DNA from 4 places in the Bacillus sp. V2I10 genome. Region 1 is predicted to be linked to each of the others. Evidence: predicted binding sites of a transcription regulator. Region 1 holds the regulator's gene; each other region holds the start of a gene.

Region 1 (5,854 bases):
GAGACGATGGGCTTTTTTGTATACTTACAACAAAGATTAGGAGATTAAAAGTATGAGTAACAAACAAGAGAGCTTAAAACGAACTATGACATCACGCCATATTATGATGATGGCGCTGGGAGGAGCTATAGGTGCAGGGTTATTTAAAGGAAGCAGCACAGCCATCGATATGGCAGGCCCGGCAGTAATTATTGCGTATATGGTTGGAGGAATTATATTGCTTTTAATTATGCAGGGCCTTGCTGAAATGGCAGTAAGAAACAAAGAGGCTAGAACATTTCGTGATTTAATTCAGCCGCTTTTAGGTGGTTATGCTGCGCACTTTCTTGACTGGATATATTGGAAAATGTGGGTGTTAAATATAGCAGCAGAATCAGTGGTAGCCGCTATTTTTTTGCAGTACTGGCTTCCGGACATTCCGGTTTGGATACTGGCTTTAATTGTTTCTGCCATTGTTACCCTTGTAAACTTATTTTCAGTAAAGCTATTTGCAGAAACAGAGTATTGGCTTGCCCTGTTAAAAATCAGTGCAATTGTATTATTTATCATATTTGGCTTAATCATTTTATTAGTACCGTTTCAAGACCATGCTGCAACAGGATTTTCTCATCTTACAAAGCATGGCGGATTTTTCCCTAATGGTATACATGGATTGATTATGGCTATGCTGGTGGTTATTTATTCATACGGCGGTACTGAAATGATAGGCGTTACTTTGGCAGAGGTAAAAAATCCAGAAAAGGTTATACCGAAAGCTGTAAGAGGCACATTGACACGGATTATTTCTTTTTATATTTTACCGTTTTTCGTTATTGTGAGCCTGATCCCCTGGAATCAAGTGAATGGCGTTCCGGAGAGCCCGTTTGTGACGGTGTTTAAAATGATAGGAATTCCATATGCGGATCACATTATGAACGCCATTATATTGTTAGCTATTATTTCTTCTATGAATTCCGGACTATATGCATCGTCGCGTGTACTATATACACAAGCGGTGGATGGACGTATTCCAAAACTATTCGCAAAATTGTCTAAAAGGCAGGTGCCTGTTTATTCGATACTGGCTTGTTCATCTTCGCTGTATGTAGGGGTGCTTATTTCTCTATTTGCTGGGAGCAAGACTTTTAATTATTTAATGGGTTCTCTTGGATATACAGTTTTATGTATTTGGATTATTATTGCGATGGCGCATTTGAAATCTCGCACAAATCAGACACAGCAAGTCAGCTATAATGTTCGCTTTTTTCCTTACACGACTTGGATAGCTCTATTGGCGCTGCTTGCTATATTGATTGGTGTAATTGCGACTACTTCTATTATTGTAACGACTATCACAATCTTAATTTATTTATTCATTACAGCGGCTTACTTTGGAGTCCGTTCACGTTTTGCCAGAAGACAAGCTGCATGATTTTCCTTTTATTAAAGAGAGACACTGCTTATTAAAGAAGCGGTGTCTTTTATTTATATTTTTTGCACTATGAAATAATTTTTAAGTGCATCTATAATTAACGACGTTAAATATCTTTTAAGTAGGAAACTATGAAATCTTTAGAACGAATCATTTGATTTGTGGAAACACTGTTGAGTAAAAAAAGTTGTTTATAAAATAAAAAAGCGTTTAAAAATTGCGTGCCATGAAGTACTGTTGACTGACAATAAAGATGTTTAATTACAAATAAAGTCGTTACATTTTGTTCGGGCCAGTGTGTAAATCAACAAGATGCTTGTTTTAATAGAAGGTTAGAAGTTTAAAGATGAGTAAGTTCATACAGGTAAAAAGAAGGTTTAGACATTCAAACCGTGCAATAACTATTCTATGTGTTTGAACGGTTTTTTCTAATTTCTACATATAAAGTTGCTTTAGGAACACTAGTGAGTTTAACAATGTCTTTCATACTTAATCCATTCGTGTTTCTACTATTATATAATCGTTATATCTCTCTCAAACTGCGCAAAAAGAACTTAAAACATTAATACTCCCCAGTTTTAATTTACTGACGGTATGAAATTCCAATTCATACCGTCTTTTTTTAACAAATATTTTGCTGTTCTATCCATTTAACGTAGTAGAAAAGCTAAAAAATTTATTTTCAATCGATCAATTAATACTAGAAGGTGAAGGAGGGGGCTTTTATTAAGTAATATAGAAAAAAAGCCTCGGCATTACTCAGTCGAGGTTTTCAGATTTTCCCTTATCAAAGTAGTCTTTAAGCAGTCTCATAATTGCTATCCCCGCAAGCACACTTCCCACAGCAATACCTGATAAAGCGACAACGAGCGATATATATTCAAAAACAGAATAACCGGCAAGCTTGCTCCACTCAATTTTCCCCCGCCAGTCTTCAATCACCAGATTCATTCCGTAAATACCGGAGATAACGGTATAAGTCGTTAAGATCAGCAAAAGAGAATTATGACGTTTGCTTGCAAGTTTTTCCTGATTTTGATAAAGACTGTCCATCGTGTTTATTACCTCTTTGTAAAGAGTTTCAATTTTAAAGCGATCTTTCATCATAACAGAAAGCTCTTGTCCTTCAGTCCGGCTGCTGATTTCAGAAAAAATATATTTGGCGGTAAAATTGGCGATCGATCGAATCAGTTTGTCCATTTTTTCTTGTTTTTGGTCAATATAGAGCTGTGAATAGCTGTATGAAAGCTTTAAAAGGACAATTTTATAAAATAAGTGCAGAATCAAGTTGTAATAAAGCTGGCCATACATTTCTTCAGCAATGAGTTTTTCATTTTTGGTGTCTCTGCTGATGCAAGTAAATGTATGGTCGCTGATAATATGAAAACTATCCGGGGACCATCTGTCATAAACATGATCATTTACGTATTTTTCGATATACTTTTGATTGCTTGCAGAGGTGTATGGCTGTTTTTTTTCTTTATATCCATTCATATGTCCGATTCTGAATAAATCGTTATTTGTTATTTGATCATCTGGAGCAGCCGTTAAAAAACTGGATACGAACATCCTTTCATCAATAAAATAAGGGAGGCTGCCCAGATAAGCTGATTGATCATTCTCGCTTTTTTCTATGAAGGGGACGATGAAAGGGCAAAGGTCCTGGAAGATAAAATCCTGTGTCTTGTCAAAACGCTTTTCTCCATTATAGAGAACAGTACCTTTTTCTTCTGTAATTGAGGGCTCTAGAACGCGAAAATGATCCATAAAATCCAGTGCATCACTTAAAGAGATATCTCCATTGGTATTAAAAGGGTCTGTTCGAATCGTTACCATGCCGATAGAGAAAGGACAAAGGTAGATATCAATTGAATGAACTTTCATAGAAAATGAATTGTGCACAGTCTCAAGTCTGCAAGTCAAATTTAAAGGCTTTGAATAACGGTTTATGGCTTTTTCTTTATATTTGTCAGGGAATAAGATTTGTTCTATGTAGGGCATAAAATAATGATTTAAACATTTATGCGGGATATCAATGCTCTCCCCGTAATATATATTTTGCTGATTAACATTTTCAATTGAAAAAAATTCAAACCCGTTGGCTAAGAGCTTCTCAGTTAACTCCTTAATGCCGTCATGAGCCCAAGAAAAGGGAAATATGAATTGGCAATTGGTTCGCAGAATGGTTATTTCATCATAGTTAATTTTGGGATTCATAGGTTACCTCTTCTAAGTTTTATCAACTATTATATTCCCTTTGCTGGAGCGTATAAAACCAAAAAATAAAGATCTTTGCTTAGCAGCAAAGATCTTTAATGAATATTCCGGTAAACCCCAATGACTTTCCCTAAAATCGTAACATTTCGCAGAATAATAGGATCCATAGTTGAATTTTCAGGCTGAAGGCGAATGAAGTCTTTTTCTTTAAAGAAACGTTTTACTGTTGCTTCATCATCTTCTGTCATGGCTACTACGATATCTCCATTATTTGCCGTCTTCTGCTGTTTAACGATAACCATATCCCCGTCCAGAATTCCTGCTTCTATCATACTGTCTCCCATAATTTCGAGCATGAATACTTGATCATCTGCTGCTGCAAACGTATCAGGAAGCGGAAAATATTCCTCAACATTTTCGATGGCTGTTATGGGAGATCCCGCTGTAACCTTACCGATAATCGGAACATTAATAACATTTGATCTTGGAATATGTGAAGTCTCTTCTTCTAAAATTTCAATGGCTCTGGGCTTAGTTGGATCGCGTCTGATTAGTCCCTTGCTCTCTAGTCTGGCCAGATGGCCGTGTACAGTTGAACTAGAAGCAAGGCCGACAGCTTCGCCAATTTCGCGAACAGAAGGCGGATAACCTTTTTTTTGAACTTCTAATTTGATGAAGTTTAAGATATCCTGCTGTCTTTTTGATAATTTTGTCATCTTTTGCACCTCGCGTCCTGTAATTTATGTTGATTATAGCATGTTTTTCTTGTGCATACAAACATAAGTTCGAGAAATCCGTTGACAGAAACGTTTGTTCTCATTATACTGAAAATATCAAAAGTACGAACAAACATTCTATTTCGAGGTGGGGATTATGTTGAAAGAATCATTTTCTTATTTACTCTCATTTTTTATCGTCGTTATTGTCGCTGTCTTTGCTTTGTCTTATACTGGTGAAAAAGACAGAATGGATCACTACGTAAATATAGAAGTTACTGAAGGGGACAGCATCTGGAGCATTGCTGACCAATTTAAAGATCATCACAATCTTTCTAAGACAGATTTTGTCGAGTGGGTACAGGAAAAAAACGGCATGGAGACAGCAGTCATTAAACCTGGTGAACAAGTCTTTATACCAATAGAGAAAACAGCCTATTATGAGGTCAATCAAATAGCCAGCAAGAAATAGGGAAGTGAGAACACTGAACGCCATCATCTATTGCAGAGTCAGCACAGTGAAAGAAGAACAGGAAACATCTCTTTTAAGACAGAAGGAAGAGCTTATAAATCTTTCTGAGCAGCACAGCATGAATATTGTAAAAGTGATTGAAGAGCAGGCCAGCGGCTACGATATAGAGAGAGACGGAATATTTGAACTGTTTGACTGCATCAAAAATCAGCAGGTGGATGCAATCCTGATCCAGGATGAAACAAGGCTTGGGAGGGGAAACGCCAGAATTGCAGTCATTCATTTTCTGCTTAAAGAGGGATTAACACTTTATTCCGTCACGCATAACGGCAGGCTTCTGCTCTCAGAAGCTGATTCCATGGTACTTGAAATCGTCAGCATTGTTGAAGAATATCAGAGAAAAATTCACAATCTGAAAATCAAAAGAGGCATGCAGCGTGCGGTCAAAAATGGGTTTAAGCCTCAAAATAACCTGTCTAATATTCATGGGAGCCCCGGAAAGGACAAGAAAGAGCTTCCTGTATCAGAAATTGTCCGCTTAAAACAAAACAAACTGACCTTTGCAGAAATTGCTGCTACTTTAAGAGGTTTTGGACATGATGTTTCAAAGGCAACGGTACATAGAAGATATCAGGAATATATAAAACAATCAGGAGACCAATAAGTTGTCTTTTACAGTCATTTTTAGTACGATAGCATAGTGAAATCTACAAAAAGGAGTTACCATCATGCTTTCAAAAGAAAAAATGGCTAGAATCAATGAGCTTTCAAAAAAGGCTAAATCAAGCGCTTTGTCACCTGAAGAACTAGCAGAACAGCAGAGCCTGAGACAGGAATACCTGCATGTGTTTCGCGGTTCTATGAAAAATACATTAAAAGGCGTTACGATCCTCGACCCAAACGGTACGGATGTAACACCTCAAAAACTAAAAGATGAGAAGAAGCGAAACCTTCATTAATAAGAGGAATACGTCAATTTGTGATGTATTCCTTTTCAATTTGCACATAATACATTAGAATAGTTTCTTACACATCTTA
Region 2 (5,854 bases), on a different contig from region 1:
TAAGAGAACCAATTGAAAAATGCCTTGGGTGCCGTGCTTGTGTAACAGTTTGTCCTACAAATGTCCAATATGGCAAGATCTTAGAAGGGGCGAAAGAGGTATTAGAGGAATCAGCAGAAAAAACAACAACGCAAAAAATTACTGAAAATGTAATTTTTGACCATGTATTTCCCTCGAAAAAATGGATGGATTTTATTGGGAACGCTACGTGGCTATATCAGAAATCAGGGCTACAACAAATCACTCAAAAGACGGGAATCACTAGGATGCTTCCCTTCCAACTAGGAAACTTTGAATCCGTTCTTTCAGATATCTCTTCACCTTTGAGTCGTAAAAAAATGTCTAGACATTACCCCGTAAAGGGAACAAAGAAAATGACAGTTGGCTTTGTGACAGGCTGTGTAATGGACGCTATTTTCCTAAATATTAATAAAAAAACTATTGATTTATTAACCTTGGCAGGGGCAGAAGTTATTATACCGGAAGCTCAAACGTGCTGTGGGGCCTTGCACGCTCATGCGGGAAAAATGGATTCTGCTAAAAAACTTGCTAAAATAAATATTGAAGCTTTTGAAAGCGAAAATGTGGACTATATTGTTAATAATGCCGGTGGGTGTGGTGCAACTTTAATTGAATATGACCATCTTTTTCATAATGAAGAGGGTTGGCATAAACGTGCTAAAAACTTTGTTAATAAGATAAGAGATATTTCAGAAATTTTATGTGAATTAGATGGATTAAATTTCACCAAGGAAATGAACTCTATTGTGACTTATCAATCATCGTGTCATATGACACATGTGCAGAAGGTTATTGAAGAACCACTTTTCCTTCTAAATCAAGTTCTAGGTATACGCTACCAAGAGATGAAAGATTATAATAGGTGCTGTGGATCAGCAGGTATTTACAATTTAGTCAATTACGAAGAATCGATGGACATTTTAGATTTGAAAATGGAAAAAGTAAAGGATACTAAAGCCTCTATTATTGTTACAACAAACCCGGGTTGTTTGTTACAAATGAAATTGGGTATCAAAAGGGAAGGTTTAGAAGAAAGAATAAGAGCCATTCATCTTGTAGAATTACTCGTTGAAGCAGGAGCAGTAACTAAATAAAAAATTCAAAATAAATCTGCACTTTAAAAGTGCGGATTTTTTATTGAATCTAACTGACCTAATAGAACGAAATAAAGCGTGTTGAGGTTATGAAAATAAATAATTATTTATGATGTCACTTTAACCTATTGCAAGTTAAGCAGCTTTTAATATCATAGAAGTTCAGTCTTATCTACCTTTTTTGTGTTGATTTCGAGTAAGATTTATCTAGCAAGATTACTGATAAAAGACCTTTATATCCCACAGCAGCTTTACATGTTCCGTCATAAAGAAACCTTGCCACTTTATTTTTCCCCGGTCTCTAAGCAAGGGATCATCGCCACCTTTCAATTCATCCATTATAAAAACATATGTTCTATTTCGGCGAGGTGTAATTTATGGATTCTCTAATTAAACAATCTTCTCTATTGACCAAGGCAGTCTAGACTGCATATTTTCTTTAGAAATTAGGAATACATTTTTAATTGAAATATTCATATGATTGGGTGGCTGCACGACAGACTGATTAGAAAGGAAAGAACGACTTTCTGTCAGTCTGTACGTGTCGCTTCGGTATTAAATGGACCGATAACAACGGTCTGTGTTGCTTTTTATTGTGCTTTTCCCTTTTGAATCCGAATCGTAAAACAGCGCAAGCCGGACTACATCTCCATCCGGCAGGAACCTGAACCTTTCCGGCAGGAAATAAAGACGGCGAGTCAATCGGTAAGGGGCAAAAACTTATTTATAAAATCGCCTGCAGCATAAAAAACTTTTTAAGAAACAGGTTTTAGAAGCTGGAGGACGTATTAAAAAAGAAGAAATGAAGCATTCGCACATTATTGTTTATTGGCTCTGGAAAGAGAAAGAAGACGAAGAAACGAAGGAAAAAAAGAAATATGCCAAACCCTTCTATTACCGGGTTTGGGAGATTAATAAGCAATGCACAGGCCTTAAAAGAAAAAGCAGTTATGAAACATATGACCACAATCCCATTCTAAAGGGAGAGGAGATTTTTAACGGTTATACGAATTCGCCCAGCTATACCTTTCAGTCCGGCCAAGCTGTTTATTATCCAACTTGGGACAGTATTAATTGTCCGCCTATCCATGATTTTCAGTTTGCGGAAGAATACTACTGCACCTTGTTTCATGAAATGATTCACAGCACGGGCCATATCAGCCGACATGCCCGCCCTGGCATCACCACAGATGGTGTAGCCTTCGGAGATGAAGTCTATTCCAAAGAAGAACTGGTTGCTGAAATGGGCGCGGCCATGCTGTGCGGGGTAGCAGGGATTGACAACAGTACGATAGATAACAGTGCCAGCTATATTGACTCATAGATACGGACTCTAAAGAAAGATCAGCGCATTGTACTGAAGGCAGCCTCACAGGCTCAGAAAGCCTCTGATTATATTCTGGGAGCAATTTGGGAGGAGGATTCAGAGTAAGTATGAAAGGTAAAGCAATTGGCGCCGGCGTAAAAGCCGGTGCCATCAGCACGCATGGGTGAAAAAAACATGCGTTTTTTCCTTTGAGGGAAACATACGAGCCTGTCTTAAAAGCTAATTGAAAGTTCTCACAACCAAATTGATTCTTCAATCATTGAAAATAAGAACAAACATTCGTATAATGGGTAATGAATCTATTAGAAAGAAGGTAAAACCTTGATAATGATCCCTAAAGAGAAACATGACAGCATTCAATTGTTAATCAGTGAATCAATGGAGTTTCATTTTGATTTATCATTTGTTTATCTGCATGGTGATCATGTCATGCATTTTATCGGCACCGTTCATTACTGGAATGAAAAAGCAGGCGAGATAAGGGTGGTTAATAGCTTTAATGACATTGTCCGGATGCAGCTTGTTAACCTAATCGCCGTTTACACCATTAAATAATACACAACATTAAAATCCTTATCCCAGCCAATTATTCACATATGCAACCAATCCCAAAACAGCTCCTACTGCAGCACCAAAGAGTACTAGGGCACCAGTTGAGTTGCTCAATTTAAGGGTCATTAACTTTTCTCCTTAACTTGTAATTGTCTATTAATAATGCATAAAGTTTCTGCTCATTCTTTTGAATTAAACGGTTACAATACATGATACAATAATATTGATAATAATTTGGACATATAACACTAAATATATATCATCATATATGTTGATGAATTTAGATATAAATAAATCTTTGAAAAAAACAGTAAAGAAGGTGTATCAAGAATTAATTCAGGAGACACCTTAGCAACTACTTCCTTATTGTGTAGAATGAGCTTGTTTCTGCTTCTTCAGAAATTACACTGAATCTTAATTTTCCCACCCAAAATTACACACCCTAAGCTTCACCATCAAATATTAATATAAATTGATATTAAAAAGAAATTTAAATCAATCAAAAAACTTCTGTTTTTTGTATCCTATTTCGATAAATGAAGGATGATAAATTAATGCTTAGTTCATAAATTAATATAAGTGGAACTAAAACCAAAATGTCTGATATAAAATCTGGGGGTGTTATTAAAACAGATGTTAAGGTGAGAATAAAATAAGCGATCTTTCTAGATTTTTTTAACATTTGCGGATTTAAGATGCCAATAGCTGTTAGAAAAAGAACGACAACAGGTAATTCAAACAAAAAACCAAATGGTACGGTAAGGCTAATCAGGAAACTAAAATATTTCTCTGTTGTGTAAAATTCTTGGAAACCACCTCCAGCCAATTCTTGCATGAAGGAAAGAACAATAGGAAATACAAGAAAATAACCAAAAGAAATCCCGATAATAAACAGAAGAAATAAAGCCGGTATTAGCATAAAAGTTGCTTTTCTTTCATGATTTTGAAGTGCTGGCGAAACAAACTTCCAAACATGGTATGCAGTTAGAGGTGTGGTAAGGGCAACAGATATTACGGCAGATATTTTAAAATATATCCATAAAATATCACCTGGACCAAGTATGGCAAGCTTAAATTCTAGGTCTTTAACTAACCATGCGTATACATCTTCCACAAAAACAAACGAAAAAAAGAAAAAGATTAAAAAACTACTAAGGATATAGATTAATCTTTTCCTCATTTCTTCAAAATGGATAATTAAATCAATTTCCTCATCTTTCATATATTCACCTCTTAAAAGGAAAGAAAAGAGATAAGACATATATCTCTTTCCAAACCAATAACTTTACTATCCAATTATTTGAATTAATCTTCCTTTTTAGAATCTGAAGACACTAGATCCTTGGTTGCGTTTTTAAATTCTTTTAATGTGTTACCAAAGGCACGTCCAACTTCAGGGAGTTTTGACGGCCCAAAAATAATAAGCGCAATTACTAATATAAGTATTAATCCAGGAACTCCAATGTTTGGCATTTTATCATTTCCTCTCTGTTAATTTTTTTATGCAAAGAGCTTTTGCCATGTTGAGGGACCGGGAATGCCATCTGCATCACTCCCAGACCAACCTTGAGCACGTTGGAAAGCAGCGCAAGCTTGACGGTCTGCCTCACTCCATTTTGGACCTGCTCCGACAGAATAATACTGACCATACCCTTTGTTAATTAATCGTTTACCCATTGTTGTAACATATTCGTTATTTGCACCAGGGCCAAAGAAATGGCTTCCTGGGAATGTGGAAACATTTGGTGGGCTGCCAACTATATCAAACAATCTTTGCCATGTCGTAGGACCCGGATATCCATCTGCATTGCTGCCAGTCCACCCTTGTGCTTTTTGGAACTCTTGACAGTTTAGTCGATCTGCTTCACTCCACGCAGGACCCGGTCCAACGGAATAGTGTCGACCAAATCCAGCCTTCACTAACTGCACACCCAATAATTTTACGTATTGGTTAGAGGCTCCAGCCTTAAAATATTGTGCACCTGGAAATGCTGGAGGCCAGTTGCTTTCACCACTTCCGCCACCACCATAATAGATGGCACTAAGGCGCTCCCACGTAGATGATCCAGGAAAACCATCTGCATCACTTCCACTCCAGCCTTGTGCTCTTTGAAAGGCTGCGCAAGCTTGCCGGTCTGTTTCTGTAAAGCGAGGACCTGCTCCTACTTGATAGAAATTACCATATCCAGCTTTTATTAGCATTTTTCCTAATAGGGTGACATAGTTATTGTAGGCACCAATATAGAAATACCTTGCTCCAGGGAATGATGTGGGGTTATCTACAGTACCACTGTTGCCGTAAGGAGGTGGTACAGGCTTTACGCCCTCAGGGGATCCGCTGCTATAAAATTCATAGTAAGGAAGAGCAAATCCCACTATTTTCGAATCTGATAGACGTCGATAACGACGAAACACGCCTTGAATTTGCTCACCTTTAGAGGGGGTGTAAGTATTTCCTTCTACTGTAAGCACTGCTTGTTCCCCAGGATAATATTGTTCTACGATGCCTATATGCGAGTCTCCACTAAAAAAAATAAGGCATCCTGTCGCTCTGGCAACCTTCTTGGAGTCATTCCCAATATAATTGATGAATCCTGATTTAGAAAAATACTCACCAAAATTTTCATGAAACCATCGATGCTCTCTTACTGCAGCACTGCGAGCAAAAAGTGGACGGTGTTCCCCATTGAAGTTCATATTACCTGAATTAGTAGCACACCAGCTCACAAAAATGGCACACCATGGCTGATTGTTTAGACCGAACCATCTCCCATACTTATTGTCATTATTATTCCCTTCCAATGTGCCAATCTGAGATATGGCTGTGTTGACCATATTTATTCGTAAAGACATAAAAACT
Region 3 (5,854 bases), 2.2 Mb from region 1:
GGGTTTGGGGCTATCAATTTTACGGGGATGAACGAACGGTAGACGTTCATATCAAACGATTGAGGGCTAAGCTGGGCTCGCAAACCAGGCCTTTTTTCCATACCGTATGGGGAGTGGGCTATAAGTTTGATGAAACGGTAGATCCGAATGAGAATTAAGTATATTTATCAGCTGTTTTTAAGTCATATCAGCATTCTGATCATTGCTTTTATGATCTTAAGTCTTGTTGTAGCCCAATATGCGGAATCCTTTGTTTATGAAAACAAGGTGGAAGAGCTTGAGCAGTATGGCAACAGAATTTTAACAGACGTTCAAAATAACAGGGGAGAGCCCGCTTTGAGAGAGTATGAGCATGTGCTCAGTGCGAGAGGCATACGGTTTAGTCTTTTTGATGATAAAGGAATGATATTCTATCCGTATGCAGGCAACGCTCCAAGGTTTCAGCCTACAGAAGAAGAATGGCAGAATCTGAAGGAAGGCGAGAGAATCGTCGTTAAGCATGAAATCAAACGCTTTAACCAGGAGGTTTCTTTAGTTGCCCTGCCGTATCTTGAGAACGGCAATCTTTCAGGAGGAATTCTGTTAGTTTCGCCGATTAAAGGTTCCAGAGAGACAATCAGCGAGATTAACCGCTATCTTTTATACACCATTTTAATCTCCTTATCCGTTTCCCTTTTGTTAAGCTGGTTTCTCTCAAATGTTCATGTAAAAAGAATTCAGCGGATCCGAAATGCAACCTCAATGATTGCGGAAGGGAAATACGATATTTCGGTGCCATCGTCCAACATAGATGAAATCGGCGATCTTGCGAACGATTTTAATAATATGGCAGAGCAGCTAAAGCAATCAAATCAGGAAATCGAAAGTTTAGAGAATAGAAGAAGAAAATTTATGGCGGATGTCTCTCATGAATTAAGGACTCCTTTAACAACAATCAGCGGAGTAATTGAAGGGCTTAAAAATAACATGATTGAAGAGGATGAAAAGGAGAAAGGCATTCAGCTTGTCAGTCAGGAAGCAAAACGACTTATAAGACTAGTGAATGAAAACCTTGATTATGAAAAAATCCGCTCCAATCAGGTGAAGCTATTCAAAGAAGAAATTCAGCTTACGGAGGCTTTTGAAATTATTAAAGAGCATTTATTTTTTCAGGCAGAGGAAAAACAGGTGGAATTAAAGATTGATGGAAATGAAGAAATAATGGTCTATGCTGATTATGACCGCCTCATTCAAATCTTAATTAACATTACAAAAAACAGTATTCAATTTACAGAGAGCGGGACCGTTTGGCTGCGCGGAAAAAAAGGATATAAGGAAACAATTATTGAAATTGAAGACACCGGAATCGGGATGGACCCCAAAGAGGTAGAATCAATATGGCAGCGTTTTTATAAGGCGGATATGTCCAGAACCGGCCATCAATTCGGCGAATTCGGTTTGGGATTATCGATTGTTAAACAGCTTGTTCACCTACATCAGGGAGAAATCGTGATCGATAGCAGGAAGGATCACGGCACCAAATTCATCCTGAAATTTCCTGATAAAAAACATGATTATTAATTGTTAATAATTTAGACATAATTTCTTGATAAACTATGTGAAAACAATGCAGGAGGAGAAAAACATGAAAAAGAAGGATACAGCATTTATTATTATCGGCGCGGTCGTGATGGCTGCAGTGAATGTGCTCTTTTTTACAGCACCGGTGTAAAGCAGGAGAAAGTCCAGAGTGAAATTGTTCTATTGCTCTAAATGTGATATATTTCAAACGAAGTAAACTTTGTGAGGGTAATGTAAATGAACATAGATAAAGAAATATCAAAGAGACGGACTTTCGCCATCATCTCCCATCCGGATGCGGGAAAGACGACGTTAACAGAGAAATTATTATATTTCGGTAAAGTCATCCGTGAAGCAGGTACTGTTAAAGGGAAGAAGACCGGCAAATTTGCGGCTTCCGACTGGATGGAAATTGAAAAGAAACGCGGAATTTCCGTTACATCAAGTGTTATGAGCTTTCCATACCATGATTTCCACGTAAACATTCTGGACACTCCTGGACATGAAGATTTCAGTGAAGACACATACCGTACGCTAACGGCAGTAGACAGCGTAGTGATGATCATCGACTCTACAAAAGGGGTCGAGCCTCAAACGATCAAGCTTTTCAAAGTCTGCCGCATGAGAGGCATCCCAATTTTTACATTTATTAATAAGCTGGACCGCGAAGGAAAAGATCCGCTTGAGCTTCTTTCTGAAATTGAGGAAGTACTTGGCATTGAATCCTATCCGATGAACTGGCCGATTGGCATGGGCAAGCGATTCCTTGGAATTATTGACCGTGAACAGCATACAGTCGTTCAGTTTAAAGGAAACGAGCAGGAAGACATTATTCCTTCAGATGAAGTAGATTTAAGCGAGATTGGCAGCCACCCGACTTATTTGGAAACAAAGGATGAACTGGAGCTGCTTGAGGAAGCGGGCAATCAGTTCGACGCTGAGCGTGTTAAGCGCGGAGAATTAACGCCTGTCTTCTTCGGAAGTGCGCTTGCCAACTTTGGTGTGAAATCATTTTTTGATGTGTTTTTACAGTATGCCGTTCCTCCGCAGCCGCGAAGAACAAATCAGGGCTTTATTGCACCTGAGACTGAAGAATTCTCCGGCTATATCTTTAAAATCCAAGCCAACATGAACCCTGCCCACCGTGACCGCATCGCCTTTCTGCGCGTGTGTTCCGGACGATTTGAGCGCGGCATGAGTGTACAGCTGAGCAGAACAAATAAAACGCTTAAGCTGAATCAGACGCAGGTGTTTATGGCTAAAGACCGAGAAACAGTTGATGAAGCATTCGCAGGCGACATCATCGGGATTTATGACCCGAACGTTTATCAAATCGGTGATACACTAACGGTTGGAAAAGAAGGCTATCATTATGATGAGCTTCCTCAGTTCCCGCCGGAGATGTTTAAAAAGGTGCGCGTGAAAAACGTCATGAAAGCAAAGCAGTTCCGTAAAGGAATTGACCAGCTTGTTCAAGAAGGCGCCATCCAGTATTTCCGTCAGGATTCAACGGATGACATCATCCTTGGCGCTGTCGGACAGCTTCAATACGAGGTGTTTGAATACCGGATGAGAGCCGAGTACAACGTTGAGATCGAATTTGTTCCTATGGGCGACCGCATCCCTAGATGGATCGGCAATGAAAAATTCGAAAAGCGCTTCTTTGATTCCAGAAGCCTGCTCGTGCGCGACCGCAATGATCAATATGCTGTCCTCTTTGAAAATGATTTTACCTTCAGGCATTTTAAAGAAAATCATAAAGAGATTGAACTTATCGATCTTCTGCAGGAAAACGACTACCAAAGCTTTTCTGCTTCAGAGAAGTAAGCAGGAGCTGATTCCATGTTACTAAAAGCCGTTCTGGCCCTGACTCTGCCTTTTATTATTTTGACTTTGTTTGCCAGAGTCTCATATAACCACTACGTTGCGACTGTCCTGACAATTGCTCTTTTAGCTGCAGCTTATTCGAAAGGGTATATGGAATCATGGATTATCATAGTTCTAGATGTGATATCTGTTACCGCAGGATTTTTGTATGCTGCGAAAATGGCAAGGCGCACAAGAAGCGAAAAAACGAATTAAGGTTTGAACCTGTTCCCTTTGGGAGCGGGTTTTTTTTACACCAGAATGTATAGAGTTTCCAGCATTTATGACTGGCTCCATCGCCCAACTCCTCGGTCAGAACAAATCCGAGAAAAAAAGTCAAAGCTTTACGATCCTTATCTGAGGCTGTATCCCGGCCAACGCAGTTGTTCACATTTATACGGGATTATTTTGGAAAGTCTCGGAATTAATCCGCGAAGTCTCGGAATTCCTTCTAAAAGTCTTGGAATAAAGCTTGAAAGTCTCGGAATCGGTTGGGAAAGTCACGCTTGTTGAAATGAGAAATAGTCTTTTTCTAAAAAAGAGCACATTCAACAGTAAGCGGGTACTAGATTGGTCGGCGTGACATTAAAAATAGCCTGCATTCTTCCCTTCTTTTATCATGACCTCGGTTGCTATCGGTTTACCAACCTCCTGAAAAAGGTATTGAAATAGATAAGTCAGGCATTTAAATAGAAAAATCCGGCGATAATGAAAGAATCAAAAACAAAATGTCGAAAGAAATATACGAACTATAGTTCGTATTTTTGGTGATTTCCCACCTGTTTATGGTAAAATATAAATACTGATTACATATGAATGGAGGTCCTCCTGTTGAGCGATCGTTTTGACTTAGTCTCGAATTATAAGCCAGAGGGCGATCAGCCCGAGGCGATAAAAAAGCTCGTCCAGGGCATTAAAGAAGGGAAGAAGCATCAGACGCTTCTTGGTGCTACAGGTACAGGGAAGACGTTTACCGTTTCAAACGTCATCCAGGAAGTAAACAAACCGACGCTGATTATTGCACATAATAAAACATTGGCAGGACAATTATACAGCGAATTCAAAGAGTTTTTTCCAAATAATGCAGTAGAATACTTCGTCAGCTATTATGATTATTATCAGCCGGAGGCCTATGTGCCGCAGACCGATACATTCATTGAAAAAGACGCAAGCATTAATGATGAAATAGATAAGCTCAGACACTCCGCAACAGCTTCATTATTTGAGCGGAAGGATGTCATTATCATCGCGAGTGTCTCGTGCATTTACGGATTGGGTTCACCTGAAGAATACCGTGAACTGGTCGTTTCTCTTCGCACCGGCATGGAGATTGAACGCAATCAGCTGCTCAGAAGACTTGTTGATGTGCAGTATGAAAGAAATGATATCGACTTTAAACGTGGGACATTCAGAGTGCGCGGGGATGTAGTGGAGATTTTCCCGGCTTCAAGAGACGAGCAGTGCATCAGGGTTGAATTTTTCGGCGATGAAATCGACCGAATCAGAGAAGTGGATGCTTTAACAGGCGAAATCAAAGGAGACCGCGAGCATGTCTCCATCTTCCCTGCGTCCCACTTTGTAACCCGCGAGGAAAAGCTGAAGGTTGCCATTACGAATATTGAGCGGGAGCTTGATGAACGGCTGAAAGAGCTTCATGAGAACGGCAAGCTGTTAGAAGCTCAGCGTCTCGAACAGCGTACCCGGTATGATCTTGAAATGATGAGGGAAATGGGCTTTTGTTCAGGAATTGAAAACTATTCAAGACATTTGACGCTTCGCCCGGCAGGATCGACTCCTTATACATTGCTTGATTTCTTCCCTGAGGATTTCATGATCGTTGTGGATGAGTCCCACGTTACCATTCCTCAGATCAGAGGGATGTTTAACGGTGACCAGGCAAGAAAGCAGGTTCTCGTTGACCACGGGTTCCGCCTGCCTTCAGCGAAAGATAACCGTCCGCTTCAATTTGACGAATTTGAAAAGCATATCAATAACATCATGTTTGTATCGGCTACTCCTGGCCCATATGAGCTTGACCATACACCAGAAATGGTTCAGCAGATCATTCGCCCGACAGGACTTCTTGACCCTACCATTGATGTGAGACCGATTCAGGGTCAGATCGATGACCTGATCGGGGAAATTCAGGCAAGGACAGAACGCAATGAACGTGTCCTTATCACAACATTAACGAAGAAAATGTCTGAGGATCTGACGGATTATCTGAAGGACATAGGCATTAAAGTTAACTACCTGCATTCTGAAATCAAAACACTTGAGCGGATTGAAATCATCCGTGAGCTGCGGCTTGGCAAGTATGACGTTCTAGTCGGAATCAACCTTTTAAGAGAAGGTCTTGATATTCCTGAGGTGTCCTTAGTAGCTATCTTGGATGCAGACAAGGAAGGGTTCCTGAGATCTGAGAGAT
Region 4 (5,854 bases), 1.0 Mb from region 1:
AAGTTCAGCCTTTCTCTGCTTGAGCGATTTGTGACTTTTATATGTTCAGGGAGGCAGACACCGCCGCTGATTAATCCGTTAATGATGGCCTCTGCCATTGATCCTGCACCTACAAATGCGATGTGTTTCATGTGAATTCCTCCTTATTTTGAAAAATAAAAAAACCTTTTCATCCAATTAAAAATAAAGGACGAAAAGGTTTCCGCGGTACCACCTTCATTGGGAAATGCGCGATGCATGACCCCAACTTAATATCCCGTAACGAGGGATCACGTCAAGTTTGCCTGAGAGCTCACAGGGCAGGTTCAATCAGCAAGAGGATGGTGAAACCTTTCAGCCGGCGGATTTCACTCTCTGTTTATCATTGCTTGATTTACTATTCCTGTTCATTGCTCAATCTATATTTTTCCTGCATTCGTGCATTTAAGTTATTTGTTCATCATTATGCGAGGTTAGACAAGGGTTTGTCAAGCGGATTTTTTTCCTATTTCTGCAATGAATTATTTGAAAATAATGACACATTTGCAGTGAACGTGTAAAATAAGCTATATAATTAATGAATAAACATTCATAATTCATGCGTTGAATATATTAGACTTATATAAAAATAACAAATGAGGAAGATGGTATGAAAACGAAATCAGATAGGATCATCAAAATAACCTTGCCGACTCCTTTTCCAGTAGGAGATGTGAATATATACCTTGTTAAAGGAGATAGGCTGACACTGATTGATGCCGGACCTAAAACACCCGAAGCCCTCTCTGCCCTGAATACTCAAATGGAGCAGGCCGGATACAGGATTGAAGACATTGAACAGGTCATTCTGACGCATCATCATCCAGATCATGTCGGGCTGCTTGATTACCTGCCTCAATCGGTGGATGTGACCGGACACCCATATAATGCGCCTTGGATCATACAGGATGAGTCATTTATGACTGCTCAAAAAGAATTCTTTATGAAACTGTTCACGGAATTTGGCATTGATGAGCAGCTGCTTCCTTATTTGGCTCAGTTTGATTCGTCGTTGAAATATGCATGCAAGCGGAACTTAACATCATCTCTAAGGGAAGGAGACTCTGTTCCAGGCATGGACGGCTGGCATGTGATTGAAACCCCGGGGCATGCCCAAACGCATATCGCCCTTTATCGCGCGGAGGATGGCCTGATGTTTGGCGGCGATCATCTTCTTCAGCATATTTCGGCAAATCCGCTGCTTGAGCCTCCAATGGATGGGGGAGAGCGGCCAAGACCTCAGATTCAATTTAATGAATCATTTAAATCCCTGCTGAAAATTCCAATTTCAAACGTATTTTCAGGGCATGGGGAAACGGTGCTGCAGCCGCATGAACTCATTCGCTATCGCTTGAAAAAACAGGCGGAACGTGCATTTGAAGTGCGCAGCTCTATAAAAGAAAAACCGATGACAGCATTTGAAGCTTGTCAGAGGCTCTTTCCGCATCTTTATAAAAGACAATTGATGCTTACAATGTCGGAAACGGTCGGGCAGCTGGATTATTTAGAGGCATTGGGAGAAATTAAAGGGCATATGGAGGGAGCAAAGAAAATTTATTCTTGCTGGGGTGTACAAAATGAATGAAAAACTGAAAAACCGCTACGTAGTCGTAACAGGAGCGTCGGGTGGAATTGGCGAAAAAATGGCGGTGCTCGTGGCCAAGAGCGGCGGACATCCCATTTTACTTGCCAGAAGATCGGACCGTCTGGCTGCTGCTGCGGAACATATTACAAAAAACTACCATGTTTCGTGTCTTTACTATCAGCTGGATGTCAGTGATCTGAATGCTGTTCAGCAGACATTTGACCGGATGATGAGTGACATTCCGCAAATTGATATTCTCGTTAATAATGCCGGATTCGGTATTTTCAACACCGTTCTGGATGCTACTCTTGAGGAAATGAAATCAATGTTTGAAGTGAACGTCTTCGGCTTAATCGCATGCACAAAAATGGTGCTTCCTTCCATGAAGAAGCGAAACGATGGCCATATCATCAATATCGCTTCACAGGCAGGAAAGCTTGCCACGCCTAAATCAAGCTTGTATGCTGCTTCCAAGCATGCCGTACTCGGGTTTACAAACAGCCTGCGGATGGAGCTTTTAGAAACGAATATTCATGTCACTTCGGTTAATCCGGGGCCTATTAAAACAGACTTTTTCGAAATCGCGGACCAAAGCGGCAACTATGTAAAAAATGTGGAGCGTTTTATGCTGAATCCTGATAGGGTGTCAGAGAAGATTGTGGGCTCCATGCTCACTGACAGGCGTGAAATTAACTTGCCCGGCTGGATGAATGCGGGCAGCAGTTTTTATCAGCTTATGCCCCGTTTGTTTGAAAAAGTGGCGGGGAAGGCGTTATCAAGGAAATAAAACAAAACCGGCCCATCGGCCGGTTTTGTGCTTTTACAGGGGCTGGCGTAATATACCACTGAGCGGATGACCCCATAAAGCAACTTTCAGCTGCTATTTAAAATGAACTGAGAGATACTCTGAAATTTGGCTAATCAACAAATGCCCGGAAAAAAATTCCTAAAAAGCGCTAAAAAATCAACAAAGCGGCTAAATAAAGAGGAATTCCGGATAATAACATTGTGCTGTTCGCTTTCCGGCGGAATTTCTCTGCTTGCGGCATTCAGCTGAAAACGGCTGAAGCAAAAAAAAAACGCTTTGGCTGAATTAAATCCGAAAACGGCTGAAAGATTTTTAAAAAATGGCTGTAAAAATCCTCATTTTGGCTGTATGATACAAGCGGCTGGGTCAAACCTGGCCTTTTCTCTTGAGTTCTTATCTCCCTGCCATATCTGAATGGCCGGTTCCGCTTTTCTCGGTGTCCAGTTCCACCTCCTAACTCCTCGGCCAGAACGGATCCGCCAGCAAAGGCAAAAAGCGCCTTTTCTGTCGGATCCTTTTCTGTCTGTCGGAGTTAAACAGTCGGTTCCGCTTTTCTGTCTATAACTCCTGATTCGTCACATACCCATACACAACATCCTCAACTATTTCAAACCATTCCGTTTCTTCTTGCTTTTTTTCTATTACTTTTGCAACAAGTTCATGTGCTTCTTTTTCACTAAGCGATCCCTCTAGCTCATACTGCTGAAAGGATTGCTGAATCATTTTATAAATCCACTTTTCGTCCATGTTCCACCTCTTCTTACACATGATTATAAGCGGGTTTTCAGCGGATGCCAAGCAGTCACTTTTGCTTTTCTTGATGTCCAGCTCCACCTCCTGACTCCTCGGCCAGAACGGATCCGCCAGTAAAGGCAAAAAGCGCCTTTTCTTTTCTGTCTGCCTGCGCTAAGCAGCCGGGTCCGCTTTTCTTGGCGAAAACTACCATTGAAATCGAACGTATATTCGCTTACTATAAATCATATAATAAACACGAACATATATTCTGTTATAGGGAGTAAGAACTATGATTGAGGATTACAGTCAATTTCCAAAACGAAAAATTCTGTGCATTGACATGAAAAGCTTTTATGCAAGCTGCGCAGCGGTCCTGTATGGACTCGATCCGCTGACATGCCATTTAGCTGTTGTCGGCGATACAAAGCGGCAGGGGAGCATTGTGCTTGCAGCTTCACCCTGTCTGAAAAAGGAATTTGGCATTAAAACCGGATCTCGTTTGTTCGAAATTCCAAAAGATCCCCGCATTCACATTGTAAATGCAAAGATGGCATCCTTTGTCCGGATCTCAACCGAACTTACGCGTCTGTTCCACCGGTACGTTCCAAAGGATGCCATCCATACGTACAGTGTGGACGAGAGCTTTATTCAAGTCGATGGAGTCGAGGGGATATGGGGAGATGCCTGGACCATTGCAGACAAAATCAGAGATGATATGGAACGCGAATTTTCCCTCCCGTGTGCGATTGGCATCGGTCCTAATATGCTGCTCTCTAAAATCTGCCTTGATTTGGAGGCGAAGAAAAAAGGAATTGCGGAATGGACGTACGATGATGTGAAGGAAAAGCTCTGGAAGGTCGCGCCGCTTCGGGAGATGTGGGGCATCGGCAGCCAGGTTGAAAAAACGCTGAACCGGATGGGAATCTTTAATGTGGGGCAGCTTGCGCGTCATCCGCTTGAGGTGCTGGAGAAGAAATTTGGCATTATGGGAAATCAGCTCTATTATCATGCTTGGGGCGTTGACCTGTCTGAAATTGGGGCACCGATTCTGCAGGGGCAGATCAGCTTCGGCAAAAGTCAGATCTTAATGCGGGACTATCCCGACCCAAAAGAAGTGAAGCATGTCATCCTTGAGATGTGCGAGGAGGTCGCAAGAAGAGCACGCAGCCACCGGAAAGCTGGGAGAACGGTCAGCCTTGGGATCGGCTATAGTCACGATGAACTTGGAGGCGGATTTCACCGCTCCCGGACGATGCGCCAGCCGACCAATATCACAATGGAGCTTTACGAAACATGCATCGCATTATTTGATCAATTTTATGCAAATAAAACCGTCCGTAAAATTTCAATTGCTCTGTCCAATATTGAAGATGATGCCGAAATGCAGCTGGATTTGTTTCAGCCTAACCGTGAAAAAGAACAGATCCTCGGTTATGTGATGGACTCCATTCGGGGGAAATACGGCTCAAATGCCCTGCTGCGCGCCGTTTCCTATACAAACGCCGGCACCGCGAGGCACCGCGCCAAGCTTGTCGGCGGACACAAAGCTTAACAAAAGGAGGGATCGTCATGATTCGGGATCGGGGCAATATCAAATGGACATCCATGATGCTGCCTGAGCATGTGAAAATTTTGCGGGAGCTCGAGATCGAACAGGGATATGCAGCAAAGCCTGCGGTGGATGAGCAGCAGCTGGAGCATTTCAATGAATTGATCAGTCTTGCCATGGAAGAAAACCGTGAGCTTGCTTTTACGTACTATGAAAATCATGGTTTTCATGTGCAGGAAGGATATGTGCATTATGTAGATCCAATCAGCGGATGCATTCGGATCGTGAATGGAGAAGAAGCCCGCTTGGATCTGCCATTGAACAAAATAACAGATATCCGCGAGAAATAGACTGTCTTTTGAGACAGTCCTATTTTGTTTTTGCAGAATTATCGGGGCTCCGCATGAAAGTGAAAAAGTTAACTAGAAAAGAATAACTTCAGCTAATAAAAGAGAAAAACGGCTGGAAAAAGAATAAACGGATTTTGTCCAAAAAGCCTTTTGACTAATAAAAATGGCAATTCAGCTATAAAAATCAGAAGTTTGGCTAATAAAAATCTCGAAACTGCTAATAAAATCAGGTTTTTAGCTATAAAGCTTTTTCAGTATAGTGAATTTGTCAGCCGGCTTGTTATTCAGCGCGTACAACCGACTGAAACATACCCTTATGAGATCCATCACAAAACGGCATCCTCTTTGATAACCCGCAGCGGCATAGGGAAAAGCTTTGTTTCGTTTGAAACACGTTGCCCTCTGCGTCAACTAATTCCACATCACCGGTGACACGAAGAGATCCATTATTATTCACTTTAATTTGAGCTTTATCCATCTTTTATAACCTCCTTTTATCTATACACACAAGTATTCATTCGGGTATTCTAATGTGACAAAGCAAGCTCTCATGCGTGTTTTGGAAACTTATGATAAAATGACCGTAAGCAAGCTGAAATGAGGAGACATAGATGATGGAAATAAAATGGACAGATCGTGCAATCAAAAAAATTTCAGGGAACGTGCAGGAGAATTCAAGTAAGCACATCAAACTAAAATATGATACAGACGGCTGCGGCTGCGTTGTCAGCGGTGTTACGGCACTTTGGCTCATAGATGAAAAAGACAGTGATGATCTGGAAATCGAAACAAACGCATTTCCAGTTCTT

The links. Region 1 encodes LexA, which represses DNA repair genes until DNA is damaged. Its sites were predicted from a motif close to CGAACATATGTTCG; they were not measured.
Region 2: a site for LexA is predicted at 2,711-2,724, ahead of QFZ72_RS27820 (YolD-like family protein). Genes of this name have one in related genera too.
Region 3: a site for LexA is predicted at 4,172-4,185, ahead of uvrB (excinuclease ABC subunit UvrB). Genes of this name have one in related genera too.
Region 4: a site for LexA is predicted at 3,364-3,377, ahead of QFZ72_RS10200 (Y-family DNA polymerase). Genes of this name have one in related genera too.

Annotation. Positions count from the first base shown of each region.
Region 1 is NZ_JAUSYV010000001.1:3,062,813-3,068,666, reverse strand. It holds gene QFZ72_RS15500 (amino acid permease) at 53-1,411, shown strand; gene QFZ72_RS15495 (magnesium transporter CorA family protein) at 2,171-3,628, opposite strand; gene lexA (transcriptional repressor LexA) at 3,724-4,344, opposite strand; gene yneA (cell division suppressor protein YneA) at 4,505-4,816, shown strand; gene QFZ72_RS15480 (YneB family resolvase-like protein) at 4,830-5,480, shown strand; gene QFZ72_RS15475 (DUF896 domain-containing protein) at 5,545-5,775, shown strand.
Region 2 is NZ_JAUSYV010000002.1:106,710-112,563, reverse strand. It holds gene QFZ72_RS27830 ((Fe-S)-binding protein) at 1-1,115, shown strand, start outside; gene QFZ72_RS27825 (zincin-like metallopeptidase domain-containing protein) at 1,918-2,439, shown strand; gene QFZ72_RS27820 (YolD-like family protein) at 2,764-2,997, shown strand; gene tatC (twin-arginine translocase subunit TatC) at 3,494-4,216, opposite strand; gene tatA (twin-arginine translocase TatA/TatE family subunit) at 4,300-4,467, opposite strand; gene QFZ72_RS27800 (peptidoglycan-binding protein) at 4,495-5,847, opposite strand.
Region 3 is NZ_JAUSYV010000001.1:814,140-819,993, forward strand. It holds gene QFZ72_RS04130 (response regulator transcription factor) at 1-158, shown strand, start outside; gene QFZ72_RS04135 (HAMP domain-containing sensor histidine kinase) at 148-1,560, shown strand; gene QFZ72_RS04140 (peptide chain release factor 3) at 1,798-3,387, shown strand; gene QFZ72_RS04145 (CsbA family protein) at 3,403-3,642, shown strand; gene uvrB (excinuclease ABC subunit UvrB) at 4,258-5,854, shown strand, end outside.
Region 4 is NZ_JAUSYV010000001.1:2,015,430-2,021,283, forward strand. It holds gene proC (pyrroline-5-carboxylate reductase) at 1-131, opposite strand, end outside; gene QFZ72_RS10185 (MBL fold metallo-hydrolase) at 629-1,603, shown strand; gene QFZ72_RS10190 (SDR family NAD(P)-dependent oxidoreductase) at 1,596-2,390, shown strand; gene QFZ72_RS10195 (YqzH family protein) at 2,970-3,158, opposite strand; gene QFZ72_RS10200 (Y-family DNA polymerase) at 3,436-4,698, shown strand; gene QFZ72_RS10205 (YolD-like family protein) at 4,716-5,045, shown strand; gene QFZ72_RS10210 (CDGSH iron-sulfur domain-containing protein) at 5,326-5,523, opposite strand; gene QFZ72_RS10215 (iron-sulfur cluster biosynthesis family protein) at 5,660-5,854, shown strand, end outside.